DNA from 3 places in the Empedobacter sp. ULE_I140 genome. Region 2 is predicted to be linked to each of the others. Evidence: riboswitches for the same ligand, from Rfam matches in the RefSeq annotation. Region 2 holds a riboswitch; each other region holds the start of a gene.
What was found. Region 2 has a riboswitch for cobalamin ahead of ACTS9J_RS02555 (acyl-CoA thioesterase). Riboswitches for the same ligand answer to the same signal wherever they lie in the genome.
Positions count from the first base shown of each region.

Region 1: linked by a shared signal. The riboswitch ahead of metE (5-methyltetrahydropteroyltriglutamate--homocysteine S-methyltransferase) and the one ahead of ACTS9J_RS02555 (acyl-CoA thioesterase) in region 2 are both predicted to bind cobalamin.
Region 3: linked by a shared signal. The riboswitch ahead of ACTS9J_RS01440 (TonB-dependent receptor) and the one ahead of ACTS9J_RS02555 (acyl-CoA thioesterase) in region 2 are both predicted to bind cobalamin.

Region 1 covers NZ_JBQMTX010000001.1:309,068-314,786, forward strand. The annotation lists gene ACTS9J_RS01455 (DUF4465 domain-containing protein) at 1-462, shown strand, start outside; partial or broken gene ACTS9J_RS01460 (DUF5074 domain-containing protein) at 654-1,559, shown strand; gene ACTS9J_RS01465 (T9SS type A sorting domain-containing protein) at 1,557-2,090, shown strand; gene ACTS9J_RS01470 (Lrp/AsnC family transcriptional regulator) at 2,148-2,609, opposite strand; cobalamin riboswitch at 2,719-2,854, shown strand; gene metE (5-methyltetrahydropteroyltriglutamate--homocysteine S-methyltransferase) at 2,941-5,262, shown strand; gene ACTS9J_RS01480 (hypothetical protein) at 5,348-5,719, opposite strand, start outside.
Region 2 covers NZ_JBQMTX010000001.1:551,446-557,164, forward strand. The annotation lists gene ACTS9J_RS02540 (inorganic diphosphatase) at 1-284, shown strand, start outside; gene ACTS9J_RS02545 (M28 family peptidase) at 410-1,843, shown strand; gene ACTS9J_RS02550 (tryptophanase) at 1,884-3,260, opposite strand; gene ACTS9J_RS02555 (acyl-CoA thioesterase) at 3,380-3,793, opposite strand; adenosylcobalamin-variant (AdoCbl-variant) riboswitch at 3,923-4,009, opposite strand; gene ACTS9J_RS02560 (LOG family protein) at 4,138-5,289, shown strand; tRNA gene ACTS9J_RS02565 (tRNA-Met) at 5,438-5,510, shown strand; tRNA gene ACTS9J_RS02570 (tRNA-Met) at 5,517-5,589, shown strand.
Region 3 covers NZ_JBQMTX010000001.1:301,047-306,765, forward strand. The annotation lists rRNA gene ACTS9J_RS01425 (23S ribosomal RNA) at 1-1,682, shown strand, start outside; rRNA gene rrf (5S ribosomal RNA) at 1,893-2,001, shown strand; gene ACTS9J_RS01435 (cytochrome c oxidase assembly factor Coa1 family protein) at 2,525-2,980, shown strand; cobalamin riboswitch at 3,044-3,227, shown strand; gene ACTS9J_RS01440 (TonB-dependent receptor) at 3,327-5,324, shown strand; gene ACTS9J_RS01445 (DUF5074 domain-containing protein) at 5,321-5,719, shown strand, end outside.

The sequences.
Region 1 (5,719 bases), 240 kb from region 2:
TTAGTCTCTTTCGCTGATCACAAACCATCTGAGAAAGTTTTGAAATATGGAGAAGAAGTTAAGATTGACAGATTTTCGAGTGTAGTAGAAATTACTGATACAGCTAATAAATACAAAGCAAAAAATGTAAAATTAGCAATAAGCCCTTGGTCTTATTATGGGATTCTGAATGGTGATGCATATGCAAGAAAGTTTGTAAAAGGAGATTATTTCGCGATTCATATTTATGGTGTTTCAGCAAATAAACAATTGACTACAGAAAAACCTGTAACTCATTATTTTGTTGATTTTAGAAATGGAATAAATAATATTTCAACAAATTGGCAAGATGTGGATCTTTCTGCTTTAGGAGAAGTTAAATATTTAATGTTCTTTTTAGAAACTACAGATGTAGGAGATTGGGGAGCAAACACAGCATTATACTTTACAATGGATAAACTAAAAGTAGAAAAAATTCAATAATCTAACATTCTAAATATTTTTATCCGAGGCTGTCATTTTTGGATGATGGTTTCGGATTTCTAAAAAAACAATACATGAAGAAATTTTTACTTTCGATTTTTACAATAGCTGCAATTCAAACAAGTTTTGCACAAACAAAAGAATACACAAACGGCGTTTTTATTGTGAATGAAGATTGATTTGGTAAAGCAAATGGATCAATTAATTTTATTAATGCAAATGATTCGGTTGATTATAATGTTTATAAAACAGTTAATCCTGGTGAAGAATTTGGTGTAACTTCTCAATATGGAACAATATATGGCGATAATTTTTACATTGTTTCGAAACAAGGAAATCGTTTAGTTGTTGCAGATTCGAAAACATTACAGAAAAAAGCAAGTTTCGAAACAATTGGTGCTGATGGTAGAAGTTTTCTTGGGATTAATAGTAAAAAAGGTTATATAGGATCTGCAAAAGGAATTTATCTTTTTGATATTGAGAATTTAAAAATTGGTTCTCTGATTGATGGAACTTCTAAAGTTGGTCAAGTAGGAAATATGATTCGTACATCTAAATTTGTTTTTGCTGTTTCAAGTACTGGAGGAATTTTAGTTATCGACCCAAAAACACATCAAATAAAACAAACGATTGCTGGAAGTTTTATTTCAGTTGTGCAATCTAAAGATGGAAATGTATGGGGAGCTTTATCTAAAAAATTAGTCAAAATAAATCCTACGACTTTAGAAACTACAGAAATTGCTATTCCTACGAAAACAGTTCCAACTCCTTCTGCTTGGAATGCTGGTACTTTTTGTTCTTCAACACAAGATAATAGTATTTATTTTCTATCAGGAATCAATGTTGTGAAATACGATGTAACAAATAATAAATTTGAAGAAACTTTTATAGAAATTCCTGGTCAAGATACGACACCAAAGGAAACATATTATGGAGCAGGTTTAAGAATTGATCCGTTGACAAACGAACTAGTATTAACTACTATTGGTTCAGGTTGGGGAACTAATTCTCAAATTAATTTTGTGCATAGATTTTTTGATAATGGAACTCTTAAAGAGTCGGTGAAATTAAGTGAGTATTATTGGTTTCCTTCAATGCCTGTTTTTCCAGATAATGCGGCACCAATTATCAATGATTTAGAGACAACTTATCAAATTAACACAGCAACAACAATTGATTTGAAAGATAAAGTTTCGGATGTTGATAATTTATCAGCAGCGATTGTAAAAGATTTAGAAATCATTGAAAATGATGATGTAGCTGAAATTTCGATTAATGATAAGGAAGAATTAGTGATTAATCCACTAAAAAATGGAACAGCTAAAATTAAACTTTCTTTCAATTCGAATGGAAAAGTTGTTTCACAAAACATCACAATTTCATCAGCCGTTTTAGGTACAAATGATTTAGCTAAATCTGTTGTAAATGTTTATCCAAATCCTGTTAATAATGTATTGTTTATTGAAACAAATGAAGCTTCAAAAGCCGAAATTTTCGCTATTACAGGAACTAAAATGACAGAGAAAACACTTCAAAAAGGGAAAAATCAATTAGATGTTTCCTCTTTACCAAAAGGTGTTTACATCATAAAAGTTAACAATTCTACTTTCAAGGTAATCAAAAAGTAGTGTGTTATTTATTTGTGGAAAAAAGGTTGAGCATTGCTCAACCTTTTGTTTTTTTTTTTAAATATTGATTCCGTACGTATTTTTTATTTCAGCCATCACAAAAGAGCTGTGCGTACTCCCGATGCTTTCTAAAGCGCCCAATTTATTGAAAACAAAATCTTGATATTGCTTCATATCCAAAACTTGTACTTTTAAGATAAAATCATATTCGCCCGAAATATTATAACATTCCACCACTTCATCAATCAACAAAATATCTTCCACAAGTTTATTCCCAATCGTGCGATCATGTTGTTTTAGCTTAATGCTGCAAAAAACCATAAAGCCTTTGTTCAGCTTTTCTGCATCCAAAACCGCTCTATAATTTTTGATATAACCTTGTTGTTCCAACCTTTTTATACGTTCAAAAACGGGTGAAGGAGATAAATTAACTAAAGCAGCAATTGCTTTTACTGTCAATTTCGAATCTTTTTGTAGAATTCTTAATAATTCTAAATCGGTTTGATCTAATGTTTCCATCCAAATAATATTCTTTTCAACACGATATTTTATCGTTGTTTAAGTGTTTTGTTTTGTAAAAATATTAATAATAAGTTGTATAATCTTATTTTTTCAAGTTTTACAATCGTTTATTTTGTCTTGTTACATTTGTAAAGAAATAAACAACAAATTATTGGGGAATCGTGTGAGAATCACGAGCTGTCGCGCAACTGTAAGTAATGCAAATTACAAGTCAGATTACCAATAGAAACAAAAGATGATACTTTCGCGATTTGAAGTCAGTCTGTCACAATAGGTTTACTATTTATCAACTCGCGTTTGTGTTTTTGAACATTAAAAAACAATCAAAATGCAAACACAAATTTTAGGTTATCCAAGAATTGGCGCTAACCGTGAACTAAAAAAAGCCTGCGAAAACTATTGGGCAGGTAAAATTGAACTACAAGCTTTATTGCAAACAAGCCGTACAATTACCAAACAAAATTGGGCATTGCAACAAGCTGCCGGAATTGATTTAATTCCGTGTAATGACTTTTCTTTTTATGATCAAGTTTTAGATTCTACGTTATCAGTTGGTGCAATTCCAGCGCGTTTCAATACGGTTGCGTTAAATAAAAAGAACACAGAATTAGACTTGTATTTTGCGATGGCAAGAGGTTATCAAAAAGATAATTTAGATATTACAGCGATGGAAATGACAAAATGGTTTGATACCAACTATCATTATATCGTTCCGGAATTTGTAAAAAATCAAGAATTTAAATATTTCTCAAACTCAATTGTAAACGAATTTATCGCTGCAAAAAAAGAAGGTTTTAATCCAAAAACTGTTTTAATTGGACCGATTACGTATTTATTATTAGGAAAAGAAAAAGAAGAGGGATTTGATCGAATTGATTTAATTCAGAATTTATTGCCAGTTTACTTTGAAATTATTCATGATTTAATCAATCATGGAGCAAATACAATTCAGTTCGACGAACCTTTTTTAGCTTTAGATTTAGACGAAAAATCGAAAACAGCTTATCAAGAAGTTTACAAAAAAATAAGAAAAGAATTTCCTCAACTTACAATTCAGGTCGCAACTTATTTTGATGGATTGAAAGATAATACAGCTTTAGCAATCAATTTACCAATTGATATTTTGCATCTTGATTTGGTTCGTGACGAAAATCAAATCGATGAAATATTGAATCTAATTCCTTCTCAATTAAAACTTTCTTTAGGTTTAGTTGATGGTCGAAATATTTGGAAAAATGATTTTCAAAAATCGCTTTCAACCATAGAAAAAGTTGTGAACAAAATTGGAGAAAAACGTGTTATTATTTCAACATCTTGTTCATTATTACATTCGCCTTGTGATTTAGATTTAGAAACAAACGAAAAAAATCTTCCGACAACAATCAAAGATTGGTTTGCATTTGCGAAGCAAAAATTAGAAGAAGTTGCTTTCTTAAAAAATTATTTTTCAAACCCGAATGACGAAAAATTGATTCAACAATATGAAGCGAATCAATTCTCTATTAATAATAGAAAAAATTCTCAATTAATTCATCAAACTCAAGTTAAAGAACGAGTAAATGCAATAAAAGATGAAGATTATAATCGTACAAATAGTTTTGGACAACGAAAAATTGTGCAACAAAATGTATTGAATCTTCCGCCTTTCCCAACGACAACAATCGGATCTTTTCCACAAACACAAGAGGTGAGAAGTTGGCGTGCGAAATATAAAAAAGGAGAATTATCTGCCGAAGAATATGATACTTTATTGAAACAAGAAACCAAGCGTACGATAGAGTGGCAAGAGGAAATTGGCATTGATGTTTTGGTGCATGGTGAATATGAGCGCAACGATATGGTGGAATATTTTGGTGAAAAATTAGCCGGATTTGTCTTCTCTAAAAATGGTTGGGTTCAGAGTTATGGAACGCGTTGTGTAAAACCGCCTATTATTTTTGGTGATGTTTATCGCCCAGTTCCAATGACGGTTTATTGGTCGAAATATGCGCAATCTATCACAGAACAAAAAGTAAAAGGAATGTTGACTGGTCCAGTTACGATTTTGCAATGGTCTTTTGTTCGCGATGATCAACCAAGATCTACGACGTGTAAACAAATTGCATTGGCGATTCGTGATGAAGTTTCAGATTTAGAAAAAGCTGGAATTAAAATTATTCAGATTGATGAACCTGCAATTCGAGAAGGTTTACCATTGAGAAAAGATGAATGGCAAAATTATTTGAAATGGACGGTTGATTCGTTCAAATTAGCTTCAAGTAATGTTGATGATTCTACTCAAATTCATACGCATATGTGTTATTCAGAATTCAACGATATTATTCAAAATATTGCTGATTTAGATGCGGATGTTATTACAATTGAATGTTCGAGAAGTCAAATGGAATTATTAAATGCTTTTTCAGATTTCAATTATCCAAATGATATCGGACCTGGAGTTTATGATATTCATTCGCCTCGAGTTCCGTCGAAAGAAGAAATGGTTGATTTGATAGAGAAAGCGGCAAAAGTTATTCCGGCAGATCAATTATGGGTGAATCCTGATTGTGGACTAAAAACGCGTCATTGGGAAGAAACCGAAAAAGCTTTGATTGAAATGGTTGCGGCGACAAAAGAATTAAGAAAAATATATACGCCAAAAGCGATTTAAGCTTAACATCCTACTTTTATGACTTAAGTAGTGTAGTGTTATTTATTTGTGAAGAAAGGTTGAGCAACGCTCAACCTTTTGTGTTTTAATAATAATTTATCGTTCGTTTTACAACATATTTCAATTCTCCATTAGTTGAAATAGAGGCTTTTATCCAATTATTTTTCGAATCATATTCATACGAAACTTGATAAGAAGTTAAAACTACTTGTCCATTTCGGAAGGATTGTTTTTTAAAGTTGACAATTTCATTTTTCGAATCGAAATCAGCTTGATAGGCTAACGTTTTATTGGCGTGAAATGATTGTAATTTAGAAATATTTCCATTCTCAAAAAACATTATTTTGCTCGAATTTCCAGCAATTTCTTCCTGAAAAATAGGCGTTTCTTTATCATAAATATAATACGATTTTCGTCCTTTTTTTCCATCAAAAGAAGTTATTTCATCCAAAACCAA
Region 2 (5,719 bases):
TTCCTGGATGTGTAATCGAAGTAAAAACAATCGGTGTTCTTAAAATGTCTGATGACAAAGGACAAGATGAAAAATTAATTTGTGTACCAGTTGCTGATCCAACATGGAACCAATTAGAAAACATCACTGATATGAATCCTCATACATTGAAAGAAGTTGAGCACTTTTTCAGAGTTTATAAAGACTTAGAAAATAAAACAACAACAATTGAAGGGTACGGTGATAAAGCAGAAGCAGAAAAATTATTGCAAGATGCAAGAGAGCGTTTCGTACCAGCTCATTAAGAAATAATTTATAATTTCATATAAATAGTCCTCATTTTTTGAGGACTATTTTTTTTGATTAAATTTTCCTCCCATTCTATCAACTATTTCCAAAAACATTTTTAAGTTTATAGAAATACTCACACATGAAATCGAAATTTTTATTAACACTAGTTTTAATCTCTACAACCATGAGTTTATCTGCTCAAACTAATCAACAAGTTTTAGACTTGATTAACAAAGAAGTACAACAAAATTCTGAAGCTTATCAACAATTAAAAAAAGTAACCGAAACAATTGGACATCGCGCTACAGGAACAGAAAATGGACGAATAGCAGAAGAATATGCAGCCAATTTGTTGCGTTCGTATGGTTATGATGTGTCTTTTCAAGAGTTTACATTTAGCGGATGGAATCGTAAAAGTTTAGATTTAAAAATCAATAATCAACCTATAAAATCCGTTGCTTTGGCGCATTCGCCAGCAAATGTTAGTCTTTCGGGAGAATTGATTGATTTGGGAAATGGACTTGAAGAAGATTATAAAAAGATTGGTGATAAAGTAAAAGGAAAGATTGTTTTTGCTGCGCTTGGTTTGTTGGATGGAACACCAAAAGAAATCGAAAATCTACATCGTTCAGAAAAAACAGCTTTAGCAGAGAAGTACGGAGCGAAAGGAATTATCTTGTTTAATCGTCCTGCTGGAGGAATTCTATTAACAGGAACGGCCTCTGTGACGGGAGAAATTATTAAAATTCCTGCGATTAATATCAGTTTAGAAGATGGATTGAAAATCAAAGAAAATCTATCAAAAGGAAAAGAAATTGCTAAAATCGAAATGAAAAATGATGTTGGACAAATGAAAGGTCGCAACATTATAGCAAAGATAATCGGTTCTAAATTTCCAAATGAGAAAATAGTTCTTGGAGGGCATTTAGATAGTTGGGATTTAGCTACAGGTGCGATTGATAATGGCGTTGGAAGTTTTTCTGTGATGGATATTGCACGAACGTATAAAAAGTTGAATCTTCAAAATGATCGAACAATAGAATTTGTTTTATTTATGGGCGAAGAAGTTGGTTTGATAGGTTCTAAATATTATGTCAATCAAGCGTTGAAAGATGGTTCTATCAATCAAATCAAAACAATGTCGAATATGGATATGACAACAAATCCAAAGTCGTATTATTCGACAATGGAAAGTAATTTGCCTATTTTAACTGATTATGCGAATGATGTTCAAAAAGTGATTCCAGATTTTAAATTGAAAACATTTGCGAGTGTAGATTTACATTCAGATCATCAACCGTTTATGTTGCAAGGCGTGCCTATTATTGGGCTTTCGGATAGTCAATTTACAAAAGGAGCGTTAAATTGTTACCACGCGAATTGCGATACATTTGATTATGTAGAAGAAATTGGTTTGAAAAATAATGTGATTTTGGAAACCTATTTGTTGTATCGTTTGAGTAATTTGAAAGAAATTCCTTCAAAACGTTGGAACGAGCAAGAAGTAAAAGAAGCCTTAATCAAAGGAAATTTAGAAACTCCACTTCGTATTTCGGGCGATTGGAGATGGTAATATCAAAAAAATCCTTCAGATTATCTGAAGGATTTTTTATTTATTTCTTTTTCAATTTTACAGTGAAATGTCTTAAAATTTCAGATTCCCACGAAATTTCATAACCTGAATTAATCTCGTTTCGTCGATCAAAAATATTTTTCAAAGCTACTGCAATATAATCCATATGACTTTGAAAATAAGTTCTTCTAGGAATTGCTAAACGCAATAATTCTAATTTTGGATAACGATTTTCTCTCGTTTCAGGATCACGATCTGCCAAAATAGTTCCGATTTCTACACCACGAATTCCAGCTTCTTTGTACAATTCGATTCCCAATGTTTGCGCAGGAAATTCTTCACGTGTTACATTTGGTAAAAACTTTACAGCATCAACAAAGATGGCATGTCCACCAATTGGTTGCTGAATTGGAATTCCAAATTCAATTAATTTATTCCCTAAATATTCAATTTGTTTGATGCGCGATTGTAAATAAGAATATTCTGTCGATTCTTGTAAACCTTGTGCTAAAGCTGCTAAATCACGTCCAGCTAAACCGCCATAACTTAAATATCCTTCGTAAATAATTCCGAAATTTCCACAAATTTTATATAGCTCTTCGTTATTCAGTGCAATAAATCCACCAATATTTACCAAACCATCTTTTTTCGCAGACATTGTCATTCCATCACCGTAAGAAAACATTTCTAAAACAATTTCTTTAATCGTTTTCGTTTTGAATTCTTCTTCTCTTTCTTTGATGAAATAAGCATTTTCCGCAAAACGAGCGCCATCAAAAAAGACTGGAATTCCATATTGATTAGACAATTCACGAACTTGACGAATATTTTCGATTGATACAGGTTGACCACCAGAAGAATTGCACGTAACAGTGATTAATGTAAATGGAATTTGTTCTTTTCCGTATTCTTTGTAGACATTTTCTAACTTTTGTAAATCGATATTTCCTTTGAAAGGATGAATCAATTCGCTGTCAAAAGCCTCATCAATAGTACAATCAATCGCGTGCGCTTTTCTAAATTCGATGTGACCTTTTGTTGTATCGAAATGCGAGTTCCCAGGAACAACATGACCTTCTTTTACAAGAGCTGAAAATAATACATTTTCCGCTGCACGACCTTGATGCGTAGGTAAAAGAAACTCAAATCCAGTAATGGTATTAATGGTTTCTTTCAGTTTTAAGAAAGATTGAGAACCAGCATAGCTTTCGTCTCCAGTCATCATTGCAGACCACTGTTTGTCGGACATTGCTCCAGTTCCAGAATCAGTTAATAAATCAATAAATACTTTGTGGCTTTCTAGGTTGAATAGGTTGTAATCTTTTTCTTCGATCCACTTTTCGCGTTCTTCTCGAGTAGATTGATAAATTTCTTCGACCATTTTTATGCGAAATGGTTCGGCAAAAGGTAATTCCATTTTTCTTGTGTTTAATGTAAAACTAAGAAACCTTTAGAATATTATCAATTATTAATTGAAAATCATAAAAAAATCCTCTATCAAAAAGATAAAGGATTAAAAATTTTCTATAGCTCGTGTTAGTCAATAACAGGAACTGGTCGTTTGTTTTCGTTAATTGCAACTAATGTAAACGTTCCAGAAATCGCTTTATCACGTCCGTCACGATACATACTTTCGATAAAAACATCAATTTGTACATCCAAACTTGAGCGTCCTACACGTACTACTTTTCCTACCATTTCTACGATAGTTCCTGCAGGAATTGAGTGTTTAAAATCAATTTTGTCACTACTTACTGTAACAATAGGTTTGCGACAAAAACGAGTTGCTGTCATAAAAGCAATTTCATCCATCAAATACATTACTGATCCTCCAAACATTGTGTTGTGGTGGTTTGTATCTCCAGGAAAAACAGCTTTGAAAATGCGAGTTTCAGAATTGATGATACGTTGTTCAATCAACTCTTCTCTTGGTGTTTTTTCCACTTCCATTATCATATATTTACACGTTACTTTTCTTAATTAATTTTTGAGTTGATAATGTTTTTTTGTGGTGGTTTGATGATTTCATAGAACATAATTTTTACTTTTTTCGCGAAAGTTTTTGGTTAATTATTAACTCAATTTAGTGGCATTCTGACTTGTCAAAAATATTGATTTACAGTTGCGCGACAGTTCGTGATTTGCACACGATTCCCCATTAAGTTGAGCACGAATTTGATGCAAATATAAATTAGAAAAATGAAAATTTGCAGATTTATTGTACCGAATTCGTTGGTTTGGAATAATTCGTGTAAATTCATTTTTCCGAATTTTTAATGAAGTAAGAAATAAGAATGAAAATAAAACCAATCAAAGATTTAGTTCATAATCTATCAGAATGGAATGAATTAGTTTCTCAAACCAAAGATTTAACCGATAAAGTAGTTCAAGATGTTAATTTTTTGCGTCAAGAAATCAATTGGGAAGAGTATAATTTATGTAATACATCTTTTTTGGGTTGTAAGTTTAAACAACATGAAGCAATCTATTTAATCGAAAAAGGAGCATTCGTTTATCCAAAATTTGAATCAGTTCCCTATAATCCATATCGTGGAAAATTGTATACTTGGCAAGAGTTGATGGAAGGTTATGATCCGGATAATGACCAAAGTATAGATCTTAAAATTTATAAACACTTCAAAAAACATAAATATAATCCGTCTGTTTCAGAAGCTTTAGCGCAACGTTTACACGATTTGTCTATTGATGATGGTTTGCGTCGAATTTTGGAATATGATGATAATGGAATGACGAAGAAAAAAGTGGTTGGCTTTATGGGCGGACATTCTACTGCGCGAAATTCGGAGTTTTATAATGAAACCGCAAAAGCGGCGAAATTGGCTACTGAGAAAGGTTATTTTGTTGTTTCTGGTGGAGGTCCTGGAATTATGGAAGCCGCTAATTTAGGAGCTTATATGGCAAATTATTCGGATGAAGATTTGATGAATGCGATTAGTATTTTGGCTGATTTAGACTTTATTGATGAAGATAAAACTGAATATTTGGCGAAGAATTTTATGACGAATGCTAAAAAAGTTTTAGAAATCTACCCAAATGGTGCTGAAAGTTTAGCAATTCCAACATGGTTTTATGGTCACGAACCGAGTAATTTATTTGCAACGAATATTGCAAAATATTTTTCTAATAGTATTCGAGAAGATATGTTGCTAACAATTAGTTTGTTCGGGCTGGTTTATGCGCCTGGAAGTGCTGGAACAACACAAGAAATTTTTCAGGAAGCAGCGCAAAATCATTATGGAACTTCAGGATATTATAGTCCAATGATTTTTTTGAGTAAGAAAAGATATGTAGAAGATACGGCGATTTATTCAGTTTTGCATCAATTAGCTACAGGAAAACCATATAAGGAGTTACTATTTTTAACAGATAGTGCTGATTTAGCAATCGATTTTATCGAAAATCATCCACCAATTAAAGTTAATTAAAAAATAATTTTAAATATTTAAAATCACGTAAATCACTTTATTATAGTTGTTTATGTTGTTTTTGTTTGTTTTTTGTCAGAATAAAATAAAATAATTTCGAATAATGTTTGGTATTTTAAATAATGAACGTATATTTGCAGTCCAATAACGCGAGATGGAGCAGTAGGTAGCTCGTCGGGCTCATAACCCGAAGGTCACAGGTTCGAGTCCTGTTCTCGCTACTAAATCGCGAGGTGGAGCAGTAGGTAGCTCGTCGGGCTCATAACCCGAAGGTCATCGGTTCGAGTCCGGTCCTCGCTACTACAAAAGAGAGTTTCTAACAAGAAGCTCTCTTTTTTTATGTCTTTAACTGAGAATTAAGATTAGATAAACTATTGATAAATACTACCCTTTCTTCATTATGATAGTAAAATATAGATTATTCTATTCA
Region 3 (5,719 bases), 250 kb from region 2:
ATGGATAATAATCGGGCATAAGCATATTACCGAAGCTATGGATTAGTACATTAGTACTACTGGTAGGGGAGCATTCTAACGGCGCAGAAGTCACCTGGTAATGGGTGGTGGAGCTTTTAGAAAAGAAAATGTAGGCATGAGTAACGATAAAATAAGTGAGAAACTTATTCGCCGTAAGACTAAGGATTCCTCAGCTATGCTAATCAGCTGAGGGTTAGTCGGGACCTAACACGAACCCTAACGGGGTAGTGGATGGCAAACGGGTTAATATTCCCGTACCTGCACTCAATAAAAGTGACGAATGATTGTAGGAGGTGCGTACTGACGGAATAGTACGTTGAACCTACGTAAAGTAGGGATAGTACACGAAGACTTCGGTTAGAGTGATAATCCTCTGAAAATTGTTCCAAGAAATAGCGAGATGTGCAGCCCGTACCGTAAACCGACACAGGTGGTCGAGGAGAGTATCCTAAGGCGCTCGAGCGATTCATGGTTAAGGAATTAGGCAAAATAGACCTGTAACTTCGGGAGAAAGGTCGCTGACAGCAATGTCAGCCTCAGTAAAAAGGCCCAGGCGACTGTTTATCAAAAACACAGGACTCTGCAAAATAGAAATATGACGTATAGGGTCTGACACCTGCCCGGTGCTGGAAGGTTAAGGAAGGAGCTTAGAGGTAACTCGAAGGTTTTGACTGAAGCCCCAGTAAACGGCGGCCGTAACTATAACGGTCCTAAGGTAGCGAAATTCCTTGTCGGGTAAGTTCCGACCTGCACGAATGGTGTAACGATCTGGGCACTGTCTCAACCATGATCTCGGTGAAATTGTAGTATCGGTGAAGATGCCGGTTAATCGCAACGGGACGAAAAGACCCTGTGAACCTTTACTATAGCTTTGTATTGACTTCGGGTAAATAATGTGTAGGATAGGTGGGAGACTATGAAGCAGTATCGCTAGGTATTGTGGAGTCATTGTTGAAATACCACCCTTTATTTACTTGGAGCCTAACTTCTTTATGGAAGGACAGTGCATGGTGGGTAGTTTGACTGGGGTGGTCGCCTCCAAAAGAGTAACGGAGGCTTTCAAAGGTACCCTCAGCACGCTTGGTAACCGTGCGTAGAGTGTAATGGCATAAGGGTGCTTGACTGTGAGACCAACAAGTCGATCAGGTGCGAAAGCAGGACATAGTGATCCGGTGGTTCCGTATGGAAGGGCCATCGCTCAAAGGATAAAAGGTACTCCGGGGATAACAGGCTAGTCTCCCCCAAGAGCTCACATCGACGGGGAGGTTCGGCACCTCGATGTCGGCTCGTCACATCCTGGGGCTGGAGAAGGTCCCAAGGGTTGGGCTGTTCGCCCATTAAAGTGGCACGCGAGCTGGGTTCAGAACGTCGTGAGACAGTTCGGTCTCTATCTGTTGTGATCGTTAGAAGTTTGAGCGGAGTTGACTCTAGTACGAGAGGACCGTGTTGAACAAACCTCTGGTGTATCAGTTGTGCCGCCAGGTGCACCGCTGAGTAGCTACGTTTGGAAGAGATAAGCACTGAAAGCATATAAGTGCGAAACTCGCCGCAAGATAAGACTTCTTTAAAGGGTCGTTGTAGACTACAACGTTGATAGGCTATAGATGTAAAGGCAGTGATGTCATAGTCGAGTAGTACTAATTACCCATAGACTTTTTCTAAAAAAGTAGAACGAATCAAAGATAATGATAGCAATATCAAAAATTAAAAAGATTAAATACTAAGATTGATTTAATCGTCATAGAGAAGGTTAGTTAATCTTATTTGGATTAATAATGTAATACCAAAGATTGTGTGAAGGCTTTAAGCTTAATGCATAGAGCTTCTAATAATGTCAAGATATAATAGGAACTAAACCTATACAAAAATATTAGGGTGACTATAGCTGCAGGGCTCACCTCTTCCCATTCCGAACAGAGAAGTTAAGCCTGCCTGCGCCGATGGTACTGTTACTTACGGGAGAGTAGGTCGTCGCCAGTTTTTATCAAAAGCCTCAAGTGAACAACTTGAGGCTTTTTTTGTGGTTATACGTCGCGCTTTAGCTGAACGCTGTAAGCTTTACGCATCTCCAGACTATGTTTTATAAAACAAGAAGCTTGCTTTCATCCAACAAGAGGCTTCTAATTAGTCAACAAGAAGCTTCTTCTTGATAAAAAGAAAGCTTCCTTTTTACAACTAACTCAGAACTTACAACTCATAACTCGATAACACTCCTTTGTAGATTTTTATTGTCAGTCTTAAATCTTATGTCTTATAACTTATTACTCAAAACTCAGAACTTAAAACCCGCGTTAGGGATAGCAGTGGAAATCCTTTTGTAGAAATTGTATTTCCTGTAATCACTTCTAATCTTCTTTTACAAAAGATTGCAACGGATAGCCCGACCGAGCGATTTGCATTAGCTGTGTTTGTATTATTTTGCTTATTCTATGAATAATATAAATGGAAGGCAAAGAGCGAGGGAACGCCCAAATTTATTATCTTTACTCAAAACCTATATATTATGGAAGAAAATCAGTATGATAATCAATTGTTACCAAAGGAAAGTTGGTTTAAACGTAATTGGAAATGGGTTGTGCCTGTTGGCTGTTTGTCGTTTGTGATTTTATTTTTTGGATTGTTAATTGGTGGTGCTTTTTGGGGTTTTAGTAAGATAACTTCGGATAGTGATGTAACGAAACATGCAATTAATATTATTAATCAAAATGTTGAAGTTCAGCAGAAATTGGGTACGGATGTTAAAACGAACGGAGTTTTTACTGGAAATATTTCTATTACAAATGATATTGGTGAAGCTAACATTTCTGTACCTATAAAAGGAACAAAAGGTTCTGGAACTGCAATTATTGTAGGAGAGAAAGAATTTGATAAATGGAATTATGAAAAGATTGCGGTTCAGGTTGATGAAACTGGAGAAGTGATCGAAATAAATAAAGTAAAAGAAGAAGCTAACGAATGAGTTAGCTTTTTTTATTTAGCAATTATTGATAAAGATTTAATTGTTTATTCAAAATAATAATTTTACTTTTGATTAACATTTGGTGCGAACTTAACCGTTCGGTAACAGGGAATCAGGTGAAAATCCTGAACAGACCCGCTGCTGTAAGCTCCATATTTTTTAGATACATTATATCCACTGTTTTTAATGGGAAGGATTTCTAAAAAAGGAGTAAGTCAGAAGACCTACCAAAATGATAAATGTTGAATGCTTTCGGGGACTAAAGCGTGAAGTTCAAATTTTGGATAGGTTCGTCCTTTCAATACTTCTTCATATACTCTCGTTAGCAACAATTGATTATTGCTAAATGAGAAATCTAAAAACTATAATTATTTGTTGCAGCTTGATTTTGCTTTCATGTCGCATAGCCTCTGCGCAAATTATTCATGATAGTATTTTAGAGCTTCAGCAAGTTAATATTTTAAAAAATAATGTAAAAGCCGTTGTTCCTGTTCAGGAATTGAAAGGAGCGGAACTAGAGGCTTTAAATAGCCATTCTGTGGCAGATGCTGTTCGTTTTTTTGCAGGAGTGCAAATTAAAGATTACGGTGGAGTTGGAGGTTTAAAAACTATTGATGTTCGTGGGATGGGATCTCAACATGTTGCAGTTTTTTATGATGGAATTCAACTTGGAAATGCGCAGAATGGAATTGTCGATTTAGGAAAATTTTCTTTAGACGATATGGAAATGATTTCTTTATATAATGGTCAAAAAAGTAATATTTTTCAATCAGCGAAAGATTATGCTTCTGCTTCTGCTATTTATCTTCAAACCAAAAAACCTGTTTTCATTGGTGATAAAAAAACGAATGCTACACTTCGTTATAAGATAGGTTCGATTCAATTAATCAATCCTTCTATTCGTATTGAACAAAAAATTACGGACAGATTATGTGCTGTTTTGAGTGCTGAATATGTTAAAACCAATGGTGTATATAAATTTCGTTATCAACGCAAAAATTTGGATGGAACAACTGCATACGATACAGTTTTGAAACGTAGAGATGGACAAGTTGATGCGAAACGTTTGGAATTAGGATTGATCGGAAAAGGAAATCAATCGAATTGGAATGTAAAAGGATATTTATATGATTCTGATCGTGGAATTCCTGCCGCAATTGTTCGTGGTCGATTTGATGGACGTGGACAAACTTTGGTTGATCGAAATTATTTTGTTCAAGGAAAATATGAAAAACGATTCAGAAACTTTCAATCGAAGATAAACGCAAAATTTGCTTACGATTTCACTCATTATACAGATACAGTTTCGACCGTAAAAACAGAAAATAAGTACACACAACGCGAGTTTTATGTGTCTTGGGCAAATCTTTATTCGATTACAGATAATTGGGATGTGAATGTTGCAACAGATTATCAGTTTAATAATATGGGAGCAGATTTAAAGAATTTTTCTTTTCCTTCTCGTCATACAAATCTTGTTGCGTTCGCGTCTACTTATCGTCTTGGAGGTTTGAGTTTGCAAGGAAGTTTATTGGGAACTTTTGTAAAAGAATCAGTAGAAATGAACACAAGTGCTCCAGATAAAAATGTATGGACGCCAACAATTATTGCCAATTATCAACCATTCAAATCTCATGATTTTAATGTCAGAGCATTTTACAAACGTATTTTTAGAATGCCAACGTTCAACGATTTGTATTATACTAGTATTGGTTATTCTAATCTTCGACCAGAATATTCAACTCAATATAATGTTGGTTTTACATATTCTAAATCAACTCCAAATTTTTTCAAAAATATTACAATTCAAGCCGATGCTTTTTACAATGAAGTAACTGATAAAATTGTTGCTGCGCCTTCGGGAAGCCTGTTTCGTTTTACGATGTTGAATTTGGATGAAGTTAGAATAAAAGGGTTGGATGTTAAAATTCGATCAACATTCCAACTAGGAGAAATAGAAGTTTCACCAATGCTTAACTATGGTTTTTTGCAAGCGTTGGATTATTCGAATTCGAAGAAAAGTTACTACAAAAATCAAATTCCATATACACCAAAACATAGTGGCTCTTTTGTGTTAGCTGCTTCTTATAAAACGTGGAATTTTAATTACAGTTTTATTTATGTGGGCGAACGTTACAATGTTCATCAAGATAATATTAAAATAAATCGTCTTAATCCTTGGTTTACAAATGATTTAGGAATACATAAAGAATTTAGGTTGAATCAAAATTTGTTCAAAGTTTCTTTTGAATTAAATAATATTTTGAATCAGCAATATGATGTGGTTTTAAATTATCCAATGCCAGGAAGACAATTCAAACTAATACTAAGCGCAAACTTATGAGAAATTTCAAACAATTATTCGTCTGTTTTTTAACAGCAATCACTTTTTATGCTTGTCAACAAGATACTTATTTGATTGAGAAAGAAGAAGAAGGTGTAACTGATCCCGAAAAAACAGATGTCGTTGGTTTTTATTTGCTAAACGAAGGAAATATGGGAAGCAATATGGCTACGGTAGATTATATGGACTTTACAACAGGAACTTATAATCGAAACATATATGCAACCGTAAATCCTACTATGGTAAAGGAATTGGGTGATGTTGGGAATGATATAAAAATTTATGGAAATAAATTATATGCGGTTATCAATGTATCAAACTTTATCGAAGTAATGGATGCAAGAACAGCCAAACATTTGGGAACAATTCCTTTGGAAAATGGTCGTTACATCACG